3 regions of the Actinoplanes lobatus genome follow, and region 3 is predicted to be linked to each of the others. Evidence: riboswitches for the same ligand, from Rfam matches in the RefSeq annotation. Region 3 holds a riboswitch; each other region holds the start of a gene.
The links. A riboswitch is a leader RNA that binds a small molecule or an ion and turns the genes downstream of it on or off. The one in region 3 is predicted to bind cyclic di-AMP.
Positions count from the first base shown of each region.

Region 1 (3,260 bases), 6.5 Mb from region 3:
GATCGCGGCCGCCAAGCAGCACGACGTGCTCCTGATCGACGAGGCGCTGGCCACCGGTGACGCCAAGTTCCGCCGGCGCAGCGAGGCCCGGGTCCGGGAGCTGCGCGCCCAGGCCGGCACGGTGTTCCTGGTGAGCCACAGCGAGCAGTCGATCCGGGACACCTGTGAGCGGTGCATCTGGCTGGAGGCCGGCACGATCCGCGCCGACGGCCCGACCGACGAGGTGATGAAGGAGTACGAGGCCTTCGCCCGCAGGTAGGCCCCGCACTCCCCCGGTGGTTCAGTTGACCGACAGGTGCACGTGGTTGGTGTGGTCGCTGGACGGGTCGCCACCCGCCCCGCTGTACGACTTCCAGCCACTGCTCGGCAGCCAGATCCGGCGGTACCAGATCACGTACAGGACGTCGAGGTCGTCGGCGTTGTTGATGAAGTAGTTCGCCAGGTTGTTGCCGTACGTCTTGTCGGCCCCCGTGGCGTCCCCGCCGAAGGTGCCCTTCTCGGCGGAGAAGTCGCAGGCCCGCCCCTTGGGGTGCTCACCGCTGTTCTGCGTACGCCAGCACTTGGTGAACCGGGTGAAGCCGTCCGCCCGGGCCTGCTTGTAGGCGTGCAGCAGGGTCGCGGTGATGCAGCCGCCGGTGCCGGTCGGGTCGTCCTGGTTGCAGCTCGACCCGCTCGGGCCCGGCTCCGCGTCGGCACTACCGCCGCCGTCGGAGGAGGACGAGGTGTCCGAGCCCTGGTTCGCCGCCTTGAGCGCCGCCTCGGCCTTGGCCTTCTGCTTCGCCATCACGGTGACCTGCTTCTGCTGGTCCTTGATCGCGATGTCGATGGAGTCCTTGGCCTTCTGCCGGTCCTCGCGGGTGGTCTTCAGGCCGTTGATCGCCCGGCTCTGGTCGGCTGCCACGATGGCCAGGGTCTCGGCCCGGCCCAGGAAGCCCTCGGCCGAATCGGCGGCGAGCATGGCCGACATCGGCCCGGCCCGGCCCGCGGTGTACGCCTGCGTGGCGATCAGATCGAGTTGCTCCTGCTGTGGCCCGAGCTCGGTGTCCAGGCGCTTGAGCTCCGAGGTCAGCTTGGTCTGCTGCTCCTTGGAGGTCTTCAGCTTCTTCTTGGCCGCGACGTAGCCGCTGGAGGCCTTCTCGAGTTGTTCGATGAGGGACTTCGATCCGCCCTCGCCGTCGTCCCCGGTGTCTCCGGGGGCGGCGAGCAGCCGGGGGGCCGCGGTGGCCGGCGACGCGACGACGGCCAATCCGCACGCGGCGACGAGCAGCGCCAGCAACGCCGCTAATCGCTGCGCAGTGTTCTGCTGCACAGGCATTTCCTTCCGTCGGCCGCCGGCCGGGTTAGCTGACGGGTTCGGGACGAAGGAAATCCCTACCGCTGGTAGCGGATTCACCCCGGAGATATTGGTTCCCCGGCTCGCCGATGACGGCGATTAGGCGGCGGCCCCCGCGCGGGAACCGCACCGACCATACCCACTCGATCGACAGATCGACAGTTCTCGTACGCACCGCAATTGCCCCGACACGACAGGTGATTGCAATTACGGAATGTGTTTGCGAGGTAACTCTTTTCGCGGTTCCCGGGGTCTGATCCACGGCGATATCTCGGGTAAACTGGCCGCCGGTCCTGCCAGGACGGCACCGCCCCCGAGTTGCCGGCAGGCCGCCGCCCAATCGTCGCGAGACGAACCGGGGAACCAGGTTCACTGGGGTGTATCCGCGCAGTTTGCGGTAGGGATTGCTTCCGTCCCGAACCCGTCAGCTAACTCGGTCGGCGGTGTCACGGAAGGAACTGTTGATGGCAGCAAGTCCCCGCCGGTGGCTGATACTTGCCCTGGCGCCGCTGGTGAGCGCCCTGATGTTCATGGCGCCCGCGACTCCGGCCGCGGCCGAGCCAGGCGGCTCCTCATCCTCCGCACAGGAGGAGGACGAGGACGCAACTCTCAACGACGTGATCGAGTCGACCAACCGGCGCTACGCCTCCGCGAAGTCCGCGGTGACGCAGTCCACCAAGACGCAGGCCAAACTGGCCACACAGATCAAGGCGGCGGAGGCCCGGCGGGACGCACTGATCCCCGAGGTCGACCAGATCGCCAAGCAGCAGTACATGACCGGCAACCTGAGCGCCATGGGCTTCCTGCTCAGGTCCCAGGACTCGGGCGACTTCCTGACCAAGGCGGTCTCCCTCGAAGAGATCAACAAGCTGCACGACGCCAAGCTGCACGAGCTCAACGCGGCGATCACCGAGATCTCGGACAGCAAGGCGCAGCTGGACGCCGAGGTCAAGGCGCAGCAGCAGAACGCCACGGTGATGAAGAAGCAGAAGGACGCGGCCGACAAGGCGTTCCAGCTGGTCGGTGGCAACTCGGTGACCAAGGGCCTCGTGGTGGCGGACTCGCCGGAGGCCGCCCCGGCGCCGCGGAACGGCTCCGGCGGATTCTCCTCGGAGGGTTGCACCGAGGACGACCCGACCACCGGCGGCTGCATCACCAAGCGCACGCTGCACATGTACAAGGAAGTCAAGAAGGCCGGCTTCAGTAATTTCGTCGGCTGTCACCGTGACGGCGGGCCCTTCGAACACCCCAAGGGCCGCGCCTGCGACTGGTCGTTGCAGAAGAGCGGATTCTCGGTCTACGACACCGACAAGGAATTCCGGTACGGCAACAACCTGATGGCGTTCCTGGTCCGTAACGCCGACGAGCTCGGCATCTACTACGTGATCTGGAACAAGATGATCTGGTTCCCGGCCTCGGGCTGGAAGACATACCACGGGGTCAGTGACCACACCGACCACGTGCACGTCTCGATGCTCTGACGGACTTCACGAGAACGGCCCCCGCCCATCCGGGCGGGGGCCGTTTTCATGTGCTCAGTGAACCGCGCGCCGGACCGGAGCGCGGCCGTGCGGCTGGGCCGGTGCCGGGCCCGGCGGCACCGCGGCCGGAATCGGCATGGTGACCGGTCGCACCTGGGTCACCTCGAGCTCCTTGCCGTGGTGGATCAGCGTGAGCCGGGCCTGCCCGCCGCCGTTGCGCAGCGAGTAGGTCACCTCTTCGGAGGTCACGTTGACGCGCAGCCGCAGACCCCGCCAGAGCAGCGAGAACTCCAGACTGTTGATCCGGCTGGGCAGTCGCGGCGCGAAGCTCAGCTGGCCGTTGAAGTCCCGCATGCCGCCGAGGCCGGCGACCAGCGCGATCCAGGAGCCGGCCAGCGACGCCACGTGCACGCCGTCCCGCGCGTTCCGGTGCAGGTCGTGCAGGT
Region 1 is NZ_JACHNC010000001.1:2,651,763-2,655,022, reverse strand. It holds gene BJ964_RS12255 (ABC transporter ATP-binding protein) at 1-259, shown strand, start outside; gene BJ964_RS12250 (coiled-coil domain-containing protein) at 281-1,315, opposite strand; cyclic di-AMP (ydaO/yuaA leader) riboswitch at 1,314-1,449, opposite strand; cyclic di-AMP (ydaO/yuaA leader) riboswitch at 1,657-1,793, shown strand; gene BJ964_RS12245 (coiled-coil domain-containing protein) at 1,798-2,814, shown strand; gene BJ964_RS12240 (glycoside hydrolase family 65 protein) at 2,869-3,260, opposite strand, start outside.
Region 1: linked by a shared signal. The riboswitch ahead of BJ964_RS12245 (coiled-coil domain-containing protein) and the one ahead of BJ964_RS41765 (LysM peptidoglycan-binding domain-containing protein) in region 3 are both predicted to bind cyclic di-AMP.

Region 2 (3,260 bases), 3.7 Mb from region 3:
CGTGGAAGTGCTCGCTGAGCGGGCCGATGACGTCGAGGAACTCGACGGTGGAGCCGGGCCAGCCGTGGGTGAGCACCAGAGGCAGGGCCCCGGGGTCGGCCGAACGGACGTGGAAGAGGTGGATCCGGTCGCCGCCGATCTCGACGACCTGCCGCGGGATGGCGTTGAGCTCGGCCTCGTGCGCCCGCCAGTCGAACCCGAGCCAGCGGTCGGCGAGTGCCCGGACCCGGTCGAGCCGGATGCCGTAGTCGCCGGGTGCGGCGTCGGGCCACCGGGTGCGGCCGAGCCGGGCGGTCAGATCGTCGAGTTCGGATTGCGGGACCCGGAGACTGGATTCGTTCATGTGGCTAACGTTAGACTGGCGAACGTTCAGAAGTCCAACGTTAGATTCATCAACGTTAGAGAGCCCAATGTTAAAATCGCTACGTGGAAGAGCTGCCAAGCTGGGTGCTGAGTCAGGTCTCGGCGCAGGGTCACCGGATCATCGTCGAGAGGTTCGGGGCGGTGGGGGCGCGGGGCTACCACTACCGGCTGCTGCACTCACTGGTCACCGACGGTCCGGCCAGTCAGGCGGCGCTCGGCCGCCGCACCGGGATCTATCTGAGCGATCTGGTCGGGGCGCTCAACGAGCTGGAGTCGGCGGGCTATGTGCAGCGGTCACCCGACCCGGCGGACCGGCGGCGCAACGTCGTCGGGCTCACCGAGCGAGGGCGGGAGCGGGCCGTGGAGTTGTCGGAGCGGGCGCACGCGGTCCAGGACGAGCTGCTGGCGCCCCTGTCCGGCCCCGAGCGCGAGCAGCTGACCGGGCTGCTGCAGCGACTGTGGGAGCACCATCGATCGGGTGGGTGACGGGCCGCTCACGCCCGGCGGGCGCGGCACGGCCGGGACGGACCGGAGAGCTCGCGGGTCGCCCACGGCGGTTCACGAAGGCGTACGGAATCAAAAGAAAGACCGCCGGCGCGAAACGACGGCGGTCTTTCCCGGAGGGTTTTCTAGCCCGGTCGGCGATAGCCGGCGATGGGCCCCCGATCGATGGTGGCCATCCGCACATGGTCTCCCGTGTGCGGAGCGTGCACCACCTGACCGCCACCGATGTAGATGGCGACGTGATGCACGTCGGAGTAGTAGAAGACGAGGTCACCCGGCTTCAACTCGCTCCGGCTCACCGCTGTGCCCGAGCCCCACTGGTCCTTCGTGTAGTGCTCGAGGTGCACACCGACCGCGGCCCACGCCTCCTTCGTCAGGCCCGAGCAGTCGTAACTGCCCGGCCCCTCGGAGCCGAAGACATAGGGCTTGCCGATCAGGTCGCACGCCTTCTGCGCGGCACGGCCACCCTTGTCGTTGGTGTACGTGACCGGGCACGGGCCGGTGCGCAGAGGGCCGTCGTCGATGTTCGCGTCGCCGTACGCCTGGATCCGGAGCTTCTGGAGCTTCGTGATCTCCTTCTCGATCGCCGTCTTCTTCGTCCCGAGATCCGTGTCGCGGGCGGAGATCTCGGACTCGAGCTGGTCGACCTTGGCCTTGTCGGCGGCGTACTTGTCGCGGAGCTTCGCGACGTTGGAGATCGAGGCCTCCTGGTTCTGGGCGAGCTGGTCGAGCAGCGTGAGCTTCTCCACCAGACCGTCCGGGTCACCACTCAGCAGAGCGTTGAGGTTTCCCGGCGGGCCCTGCATGTAGGCGTCGACCGCCAGACCTCGCACCTGCGCCATCGCGACATCCACCTGAAGCTGAAGCGGCGTCAGCGTCTTCGCCAGCTGCTTCTGCTGCTTCCGCAGCTTGGTCAGCTTCGTGTGGTTGGCGTTGTAATCCTCGATGACGGGCTCGAGTTTGTTCCACTCTTCGTCGATCTGACCCTCGACGGTGGACGGCGAGGGAGTGGCATGGGCCGCCACCGGACCCGTGATCACCAGGCCGGCCGCGGCGAGCGCGCAAACCAGGATGCGCAGCAGGCCGGCGCGACGCGCGCCATTGCGTTTCACGTTGTGTGCGTCGTCCTTTCTTCCCACTCAGCCGCCGACCGGGTTAGCTGACGGGTTCGGGCGGGAAGCATGCCCGGCCGGGCGTGGTGCCACGGCTTCACCCCACTGACCTGGGTCCCCGGTTCGCGTGTCGCGATTGGGCGGTGGTTCGCCAGATCGGCCGGATGGACGATGGGGGGCTGCCGAACCGGGGACCACCGTACTCGGATCATGCCGGCAAATGAAGGTCGCACAGCCCGCCGAACTGTACGAACAGTTGTCGATACGGAGGGTTACTAAAATGGCCAGGTATTCAGTGCACGCCCCAGCCACGGCACGACGACGATCACTGTGGGTAACACCAACAGGCCCGCGGCCGCTGCCGTCCCGGCCACCGCGAGGGCCGTCGAGCTACGGCCCGGACGATCCAGCCGCGCCAGGCGCCGCCGCCGCGATTCACCCTCCGGGTCGGCGGTCACCTCCTCCGCCAAGGGGACGGCGTCGGCGAGACGAGCCAGCGCGGCCCGCAGCGGCGCGTGCCCGGCGCGGCGCCTCGCGGCATCGTCGGCCACCATCTCCAACAACAGGTGTACGGCGTCCAGCGGCGCCTTCGACCGCAGCGGCCCGGGCACGGCCTGATAGAAGGCCGTGAACGACTCCATCACCAGTTCATGCTTGTGCCGCAGGTGGGCTCGCTCGTGGGCGAGGACGGCGTCGATCTGCTCCCGGTCGAGCACGTCGAGCACGCCGTCGCTGAGCACCACCCGCGGGTTCCGGCCCGGCACGCAGTAGGCCAGCGGCAGGGGCGCCTCCAGCACCCGCACCTCTCCCCCGCTCAGCCCGTCATGGCGTTCCACCCGATCAAGGAGGTCGACGAGCATGCGATGCCGGTCGCGCCGGGCACGGGCCCGGGAGGTCACCTTGACGAGCGAGACCACCAGCCGGGTCACGATGGTCGCGGCCACCGCCAGGGAGAACAGCAGCGCCGCGACGGTCTCCGGGTGCCGTGCGCCGGCCGCACGGACCACCTCCTCCGGGGCGGCGAGCACGACCCCGAGCGCACAGAGCACGGCGGTCAGGGTCAGCGCCTGCCAGAGCAGCACCGCGGCGACCGGGGCGCGGTCCGGCCAGCGGGCGTTCGCCAGCAGCCTCGGCACGGCAAGCGACAGTGTCAGCCCGAGGGCGCCGAGCAGGAGGGCGGTCACCGCTCGATGTTACGGGCGGCCTTCTCGATGGCCGCCTTCAGCGCTTCCGGTGGCAGCTGGCCGACGAAGTAGGCGAGCGCGGCATCCCGGTCCGGCG
Region 2 is NZ_JACHNC010000001.1:5,493,460-5,496,719, reverse strand. It holds gene BJ964_RS25210 (epoxide hydrolase family protein) at 1-343, opposite strand, end outside; gene BJ964_RS25205 (MarR family winged helix-turn-helix transcriptional regulator) at 427-849, shown strand; gene BJ964_RS25200 (C40 family peptidase) at 993-1,979, opposite strand; cyclic di-AMP (ydaO/yuaA leader) riboswitch at 1,997-2,132, opposite strand; gene BJ964_RS25195 (M56 family metallopeptidase) at 2,255-3,163, opposite strand; gene BJ964_RS25190 (BlaI/MecI/CopY family transcriptional regulator) at 3,160-3,260, opposite strand, start outside.
Region 2: linked by a shared signal. The riboswitch ahead of BJ964_RS25200 (C40 family peptidase) and the one ahead of BJ964_RS41765 (LysM peptidoglycan-binding domain-containing protein) in region 3 are both predicted to bind cyclic di-AMP.

Region 3 (3,260 bases):
GACTACTTCGGGCGCACCATTCACTGGCATTTCGAGTCCGATTTCGATCGACTGGAACTGATTCCGTTGATCGAGTGGAACAATGCGCAGTCCGGGTACGGGTTCCTCGAATTCGGCTTCGGCCGGACGCCGAACGGGACGATCGACCACACCCGGCCGTACTGTGAGAACTTCGACGTGCTCGCCCACGAACTGGGGCACAGCATCATCTTCGCCGAGGTCGGGGCGCCGGCCAGCAAACAGGACGACGGCATCGACTACGGCGGCATGCACGAGTCGGCCGGTGACCTGGTGGCGATCGTGTCGTCGCTGCACTTCCACTCGGTCGTCGACCATCTGCTCGAGTCGACGCGGGGCAATCTGCTCACCATCAACGGCCTGGACCGGGTGGGGGAGCTGTCCGACAGCCGGGAGATCCGGGTCGCGTTCAACGCCATGCGGATGTCCGACGTGGGCGAGGAGCCGCACGACCGGTCGCTGCCGCTCACCGGGGCGATCTTCGACACCATGGTCGAGATCTTCCAGCGCGACCTGGTCGCCAAGAAGCTGATCAGCGACGACCTGCGGATCCGGTCGACGAACCTGCCCGGCACCGCGCAGGACCTCGACGAGATCCAGGCCGAGTTCACGGCCGCCTACACCGGTAACGAGGAGGCCTTCAAGGAGTCGCTGCTGCAGGCCCGCGACTACCTGGGCCGGCTGCTCGCGGCCACCTGGAGCACCATCTCGCCCGACTTCATGACCTACCACGGCATCCTGCGGGCCATCCTGGCCGCCGACCGGGAGATCAGCGGCGGCGAGAACGCGCAGACCATCCGGGAGTGCTTCGCCTGGCGGGAGATCGCCCCGGTCCCGACCTCGATGCTGCTGCGGCCGCACACGCTGGCGTCGTGCGGCTTCCAGGCCAACGACAGCGGTTCCGCCGCGGCGTCGTCCCGTGACCGTCTGCTCCCGGACCCGCGCCCCAACGGCTCCGCGACCACCGCCGCCCATCTCTGACGATTCCTACCTCCGGGGCGGGGCACCCGCCCCGGAGCGCGTCTCCCCGCGGTACTCGCGGATGACGTCGTCGCCGTCGCGGGCGGTCTCGGCGAAACCGGCCTTGGCGGCGACCGCGGCCGACGCCACGTTGGCCGGGTCGTGCCGGATCGCCACCCGCTCGATACCGGGCAGGGTGAGGGCGACCCGGGTGATCACCCGCACGGCCGCCGTCATGTGGCCACGGCCGGCATACGGCGTACGCATCCAGTAGCCGATCTCCAGGACGTCCGGCCCCATCCGCGTCATCAGGCCGATCGTGCCGATCAGCTCACCGACCGCCGTGAAGATCGCGTAGTTGAACTGGGTGCCGTCGAAGTTGCGCCCGATGAAATCGCGGGCCTGGTCGACGCCGTAGTCGTCGGTCGCGAACGGCAGCCACGGGCGCAGTTCGGGCAATGACTCCTGGACGGCGGCCGCGAGTTCGGCGGCCCACTCCGGTTCCCAGCGCTTGAGGACCAGGTCACCGGCGTTGATCATCTCGGGTGGTTCCATGACCGGACATTCTGCCCGGAGCGGGCGCCGGCTCGATGCGCAGGCCGGGGACCAGGTCCTGATGAGGCACGAAAAGCCGCTCTAAACAGGAATAACCCCTGTGCCGGGTATTTCTGGGCGAAATGAAGATCAAATCGGGCGAATACTGAGAAGAACGTCACTATCCCCGGCGTGAGGCTTGGTATTCATCCATCGACCGTGGATACCGTCGGGCCGTCCCGCGTACGGCGGGCACTGTGGACGGACCGCCGAATCCTGCCGCCGCCCACGGACACGAATCGACGGCAGGAGCGGGGGACCCACTTTTTCCGGCGCGCCGGGCGCGCCTCGGGGTGAAGCCGTGCGTGAAACGGCCGGGCCACTCTGCCCGAACCCGACAGCTCACCTCGCAGGCGTGGAGGATCATCCATGTCTCGGATCGGTAGACGAACGCGCCTTGCCCTCGGTCTGGTGACCGCCGGGGTGACCGGAGCCGGCGTCCTGCTCGGCCCGGCGGCCCCGGCTCAGGCCGCGGCCCGCCAGGTCAACTGGGATGTCATCGCCAAGTGCGAGTCCGGCGGACGGTGGCACATCAACACCGGGAACGGGTACTACGGCGGCCTGCAGTTCAGCCGCAGCACGTGGAAGGCCAACGGCGGCGCCAAGTACGCGCCGACCGCCGACAGGGCCAGCAAGGCCGAGCAGATCGCGATCGCCGAGAAGCTCCACAAGAAGCGCGGGCTCAGCCCATGGCCGGTCTGCGGAAAGAAGCCCGGCGTCTACAAGAAGACGTCCAGCGCGAAGAAGCCCGCCGCGAAGAAGCCGAGCGGCAAGACCTATGTGGTCCGCTCCGGCGACACACTCGCCTCGATCGCGCGCAAATTCAAGATCAAAGGCGGTTGGCGTACGCTCTACGCACTCAACAAGGACCGCATCTCCAGCCCCGGCCTGATCTTCGTGGGGCAGCGGATCCGCCTCTGAAAAGTGTCGTACCCCCTCGGTAGCGTCCCGTGCGACAGAGAAAATGCTGCCGGGGAGGCCGGATGTTCCGTCAGGGCGATGTGCTGATCATTCCGGTGCCGCAGGCCGATGTCCCGGCCTGCGCACCGGTCCCACGCGATCGGCGAGGGCGGATGGTGCTGGCCCGCGGTGAGGCCACCGGCCACGCGCACGTGGTCGGTGGCCCGGGCCTGGTGCTACTCGCCGACCTCGACGATCCGGAGCGGATGTTCCTCGAGGTCCCGGCGCACGGCCGGGTCACCCACGAGGAGCACGGCCCGATCCCGCTGCCCGCCGGGCACTACCGGGTGGTGCGCCAGCGGGAGTACATTCCTGGCGCCTTCCGGCCGGTCGCGGACTGAGGGGGCGGGCTGTGCGACTGACACACACGCAGGAGTCGATGGCCGCGGCGATCGAGGACCAGTGGCTGGCCGCGGCGATGGAGACGGGCCCTGCCGACCGTGCCGCCGCGGAGGAGGGCGTCCGGGAGGCATACCGTCTCGCCAGCGCCGAGCCACCCGAGCGGATCTACTGGTTCGGCTCACCCCGCGCGGCCGCAGCCGCCGCGGCCTTGCTCTCCGGGCCGGTCGACCCGATCCCGGAGGCTCCTGGCACGACATCACCGCCCCCAGCCGTCGCCCCTTCCGGCGCGGCGGCGCCGCAGGCGGGTGCCGGGCCGGGCTCGAGTGCGGTGCCGCCAGCGGGAGCCGAGCTGGGCCTGGGTGCGGCTTCGCTGGCGGGCGCTGGGC
Region 3 is NZ_JACHNC010000001.1:9,158,772-9,162,031, reverse strand. It holds gene BJ964_RS41775 (gluzincin family metallopeptidase) at 1-999, shown strand, start outside; gene BJ964_RS41770 (GNAT family N-acetyltransferase) at 1,006-1,533, opposite strand; cyclic di-AMP (ydaO/yuaA leader) riboswitch at 1,770-1,943, shown strand; gene BJ964_RS41765 (LysM peptidoglycan-binding domain-containing protein) at 1,942-2,493, shown strand; gene BJ964_RS41760 (hypothetical protein) at 2,556-2,873, shown strand; gene BJ964_RS41755 (DUF6745 domain-containing protein) at 2,885-3,260, shown strand, end outside.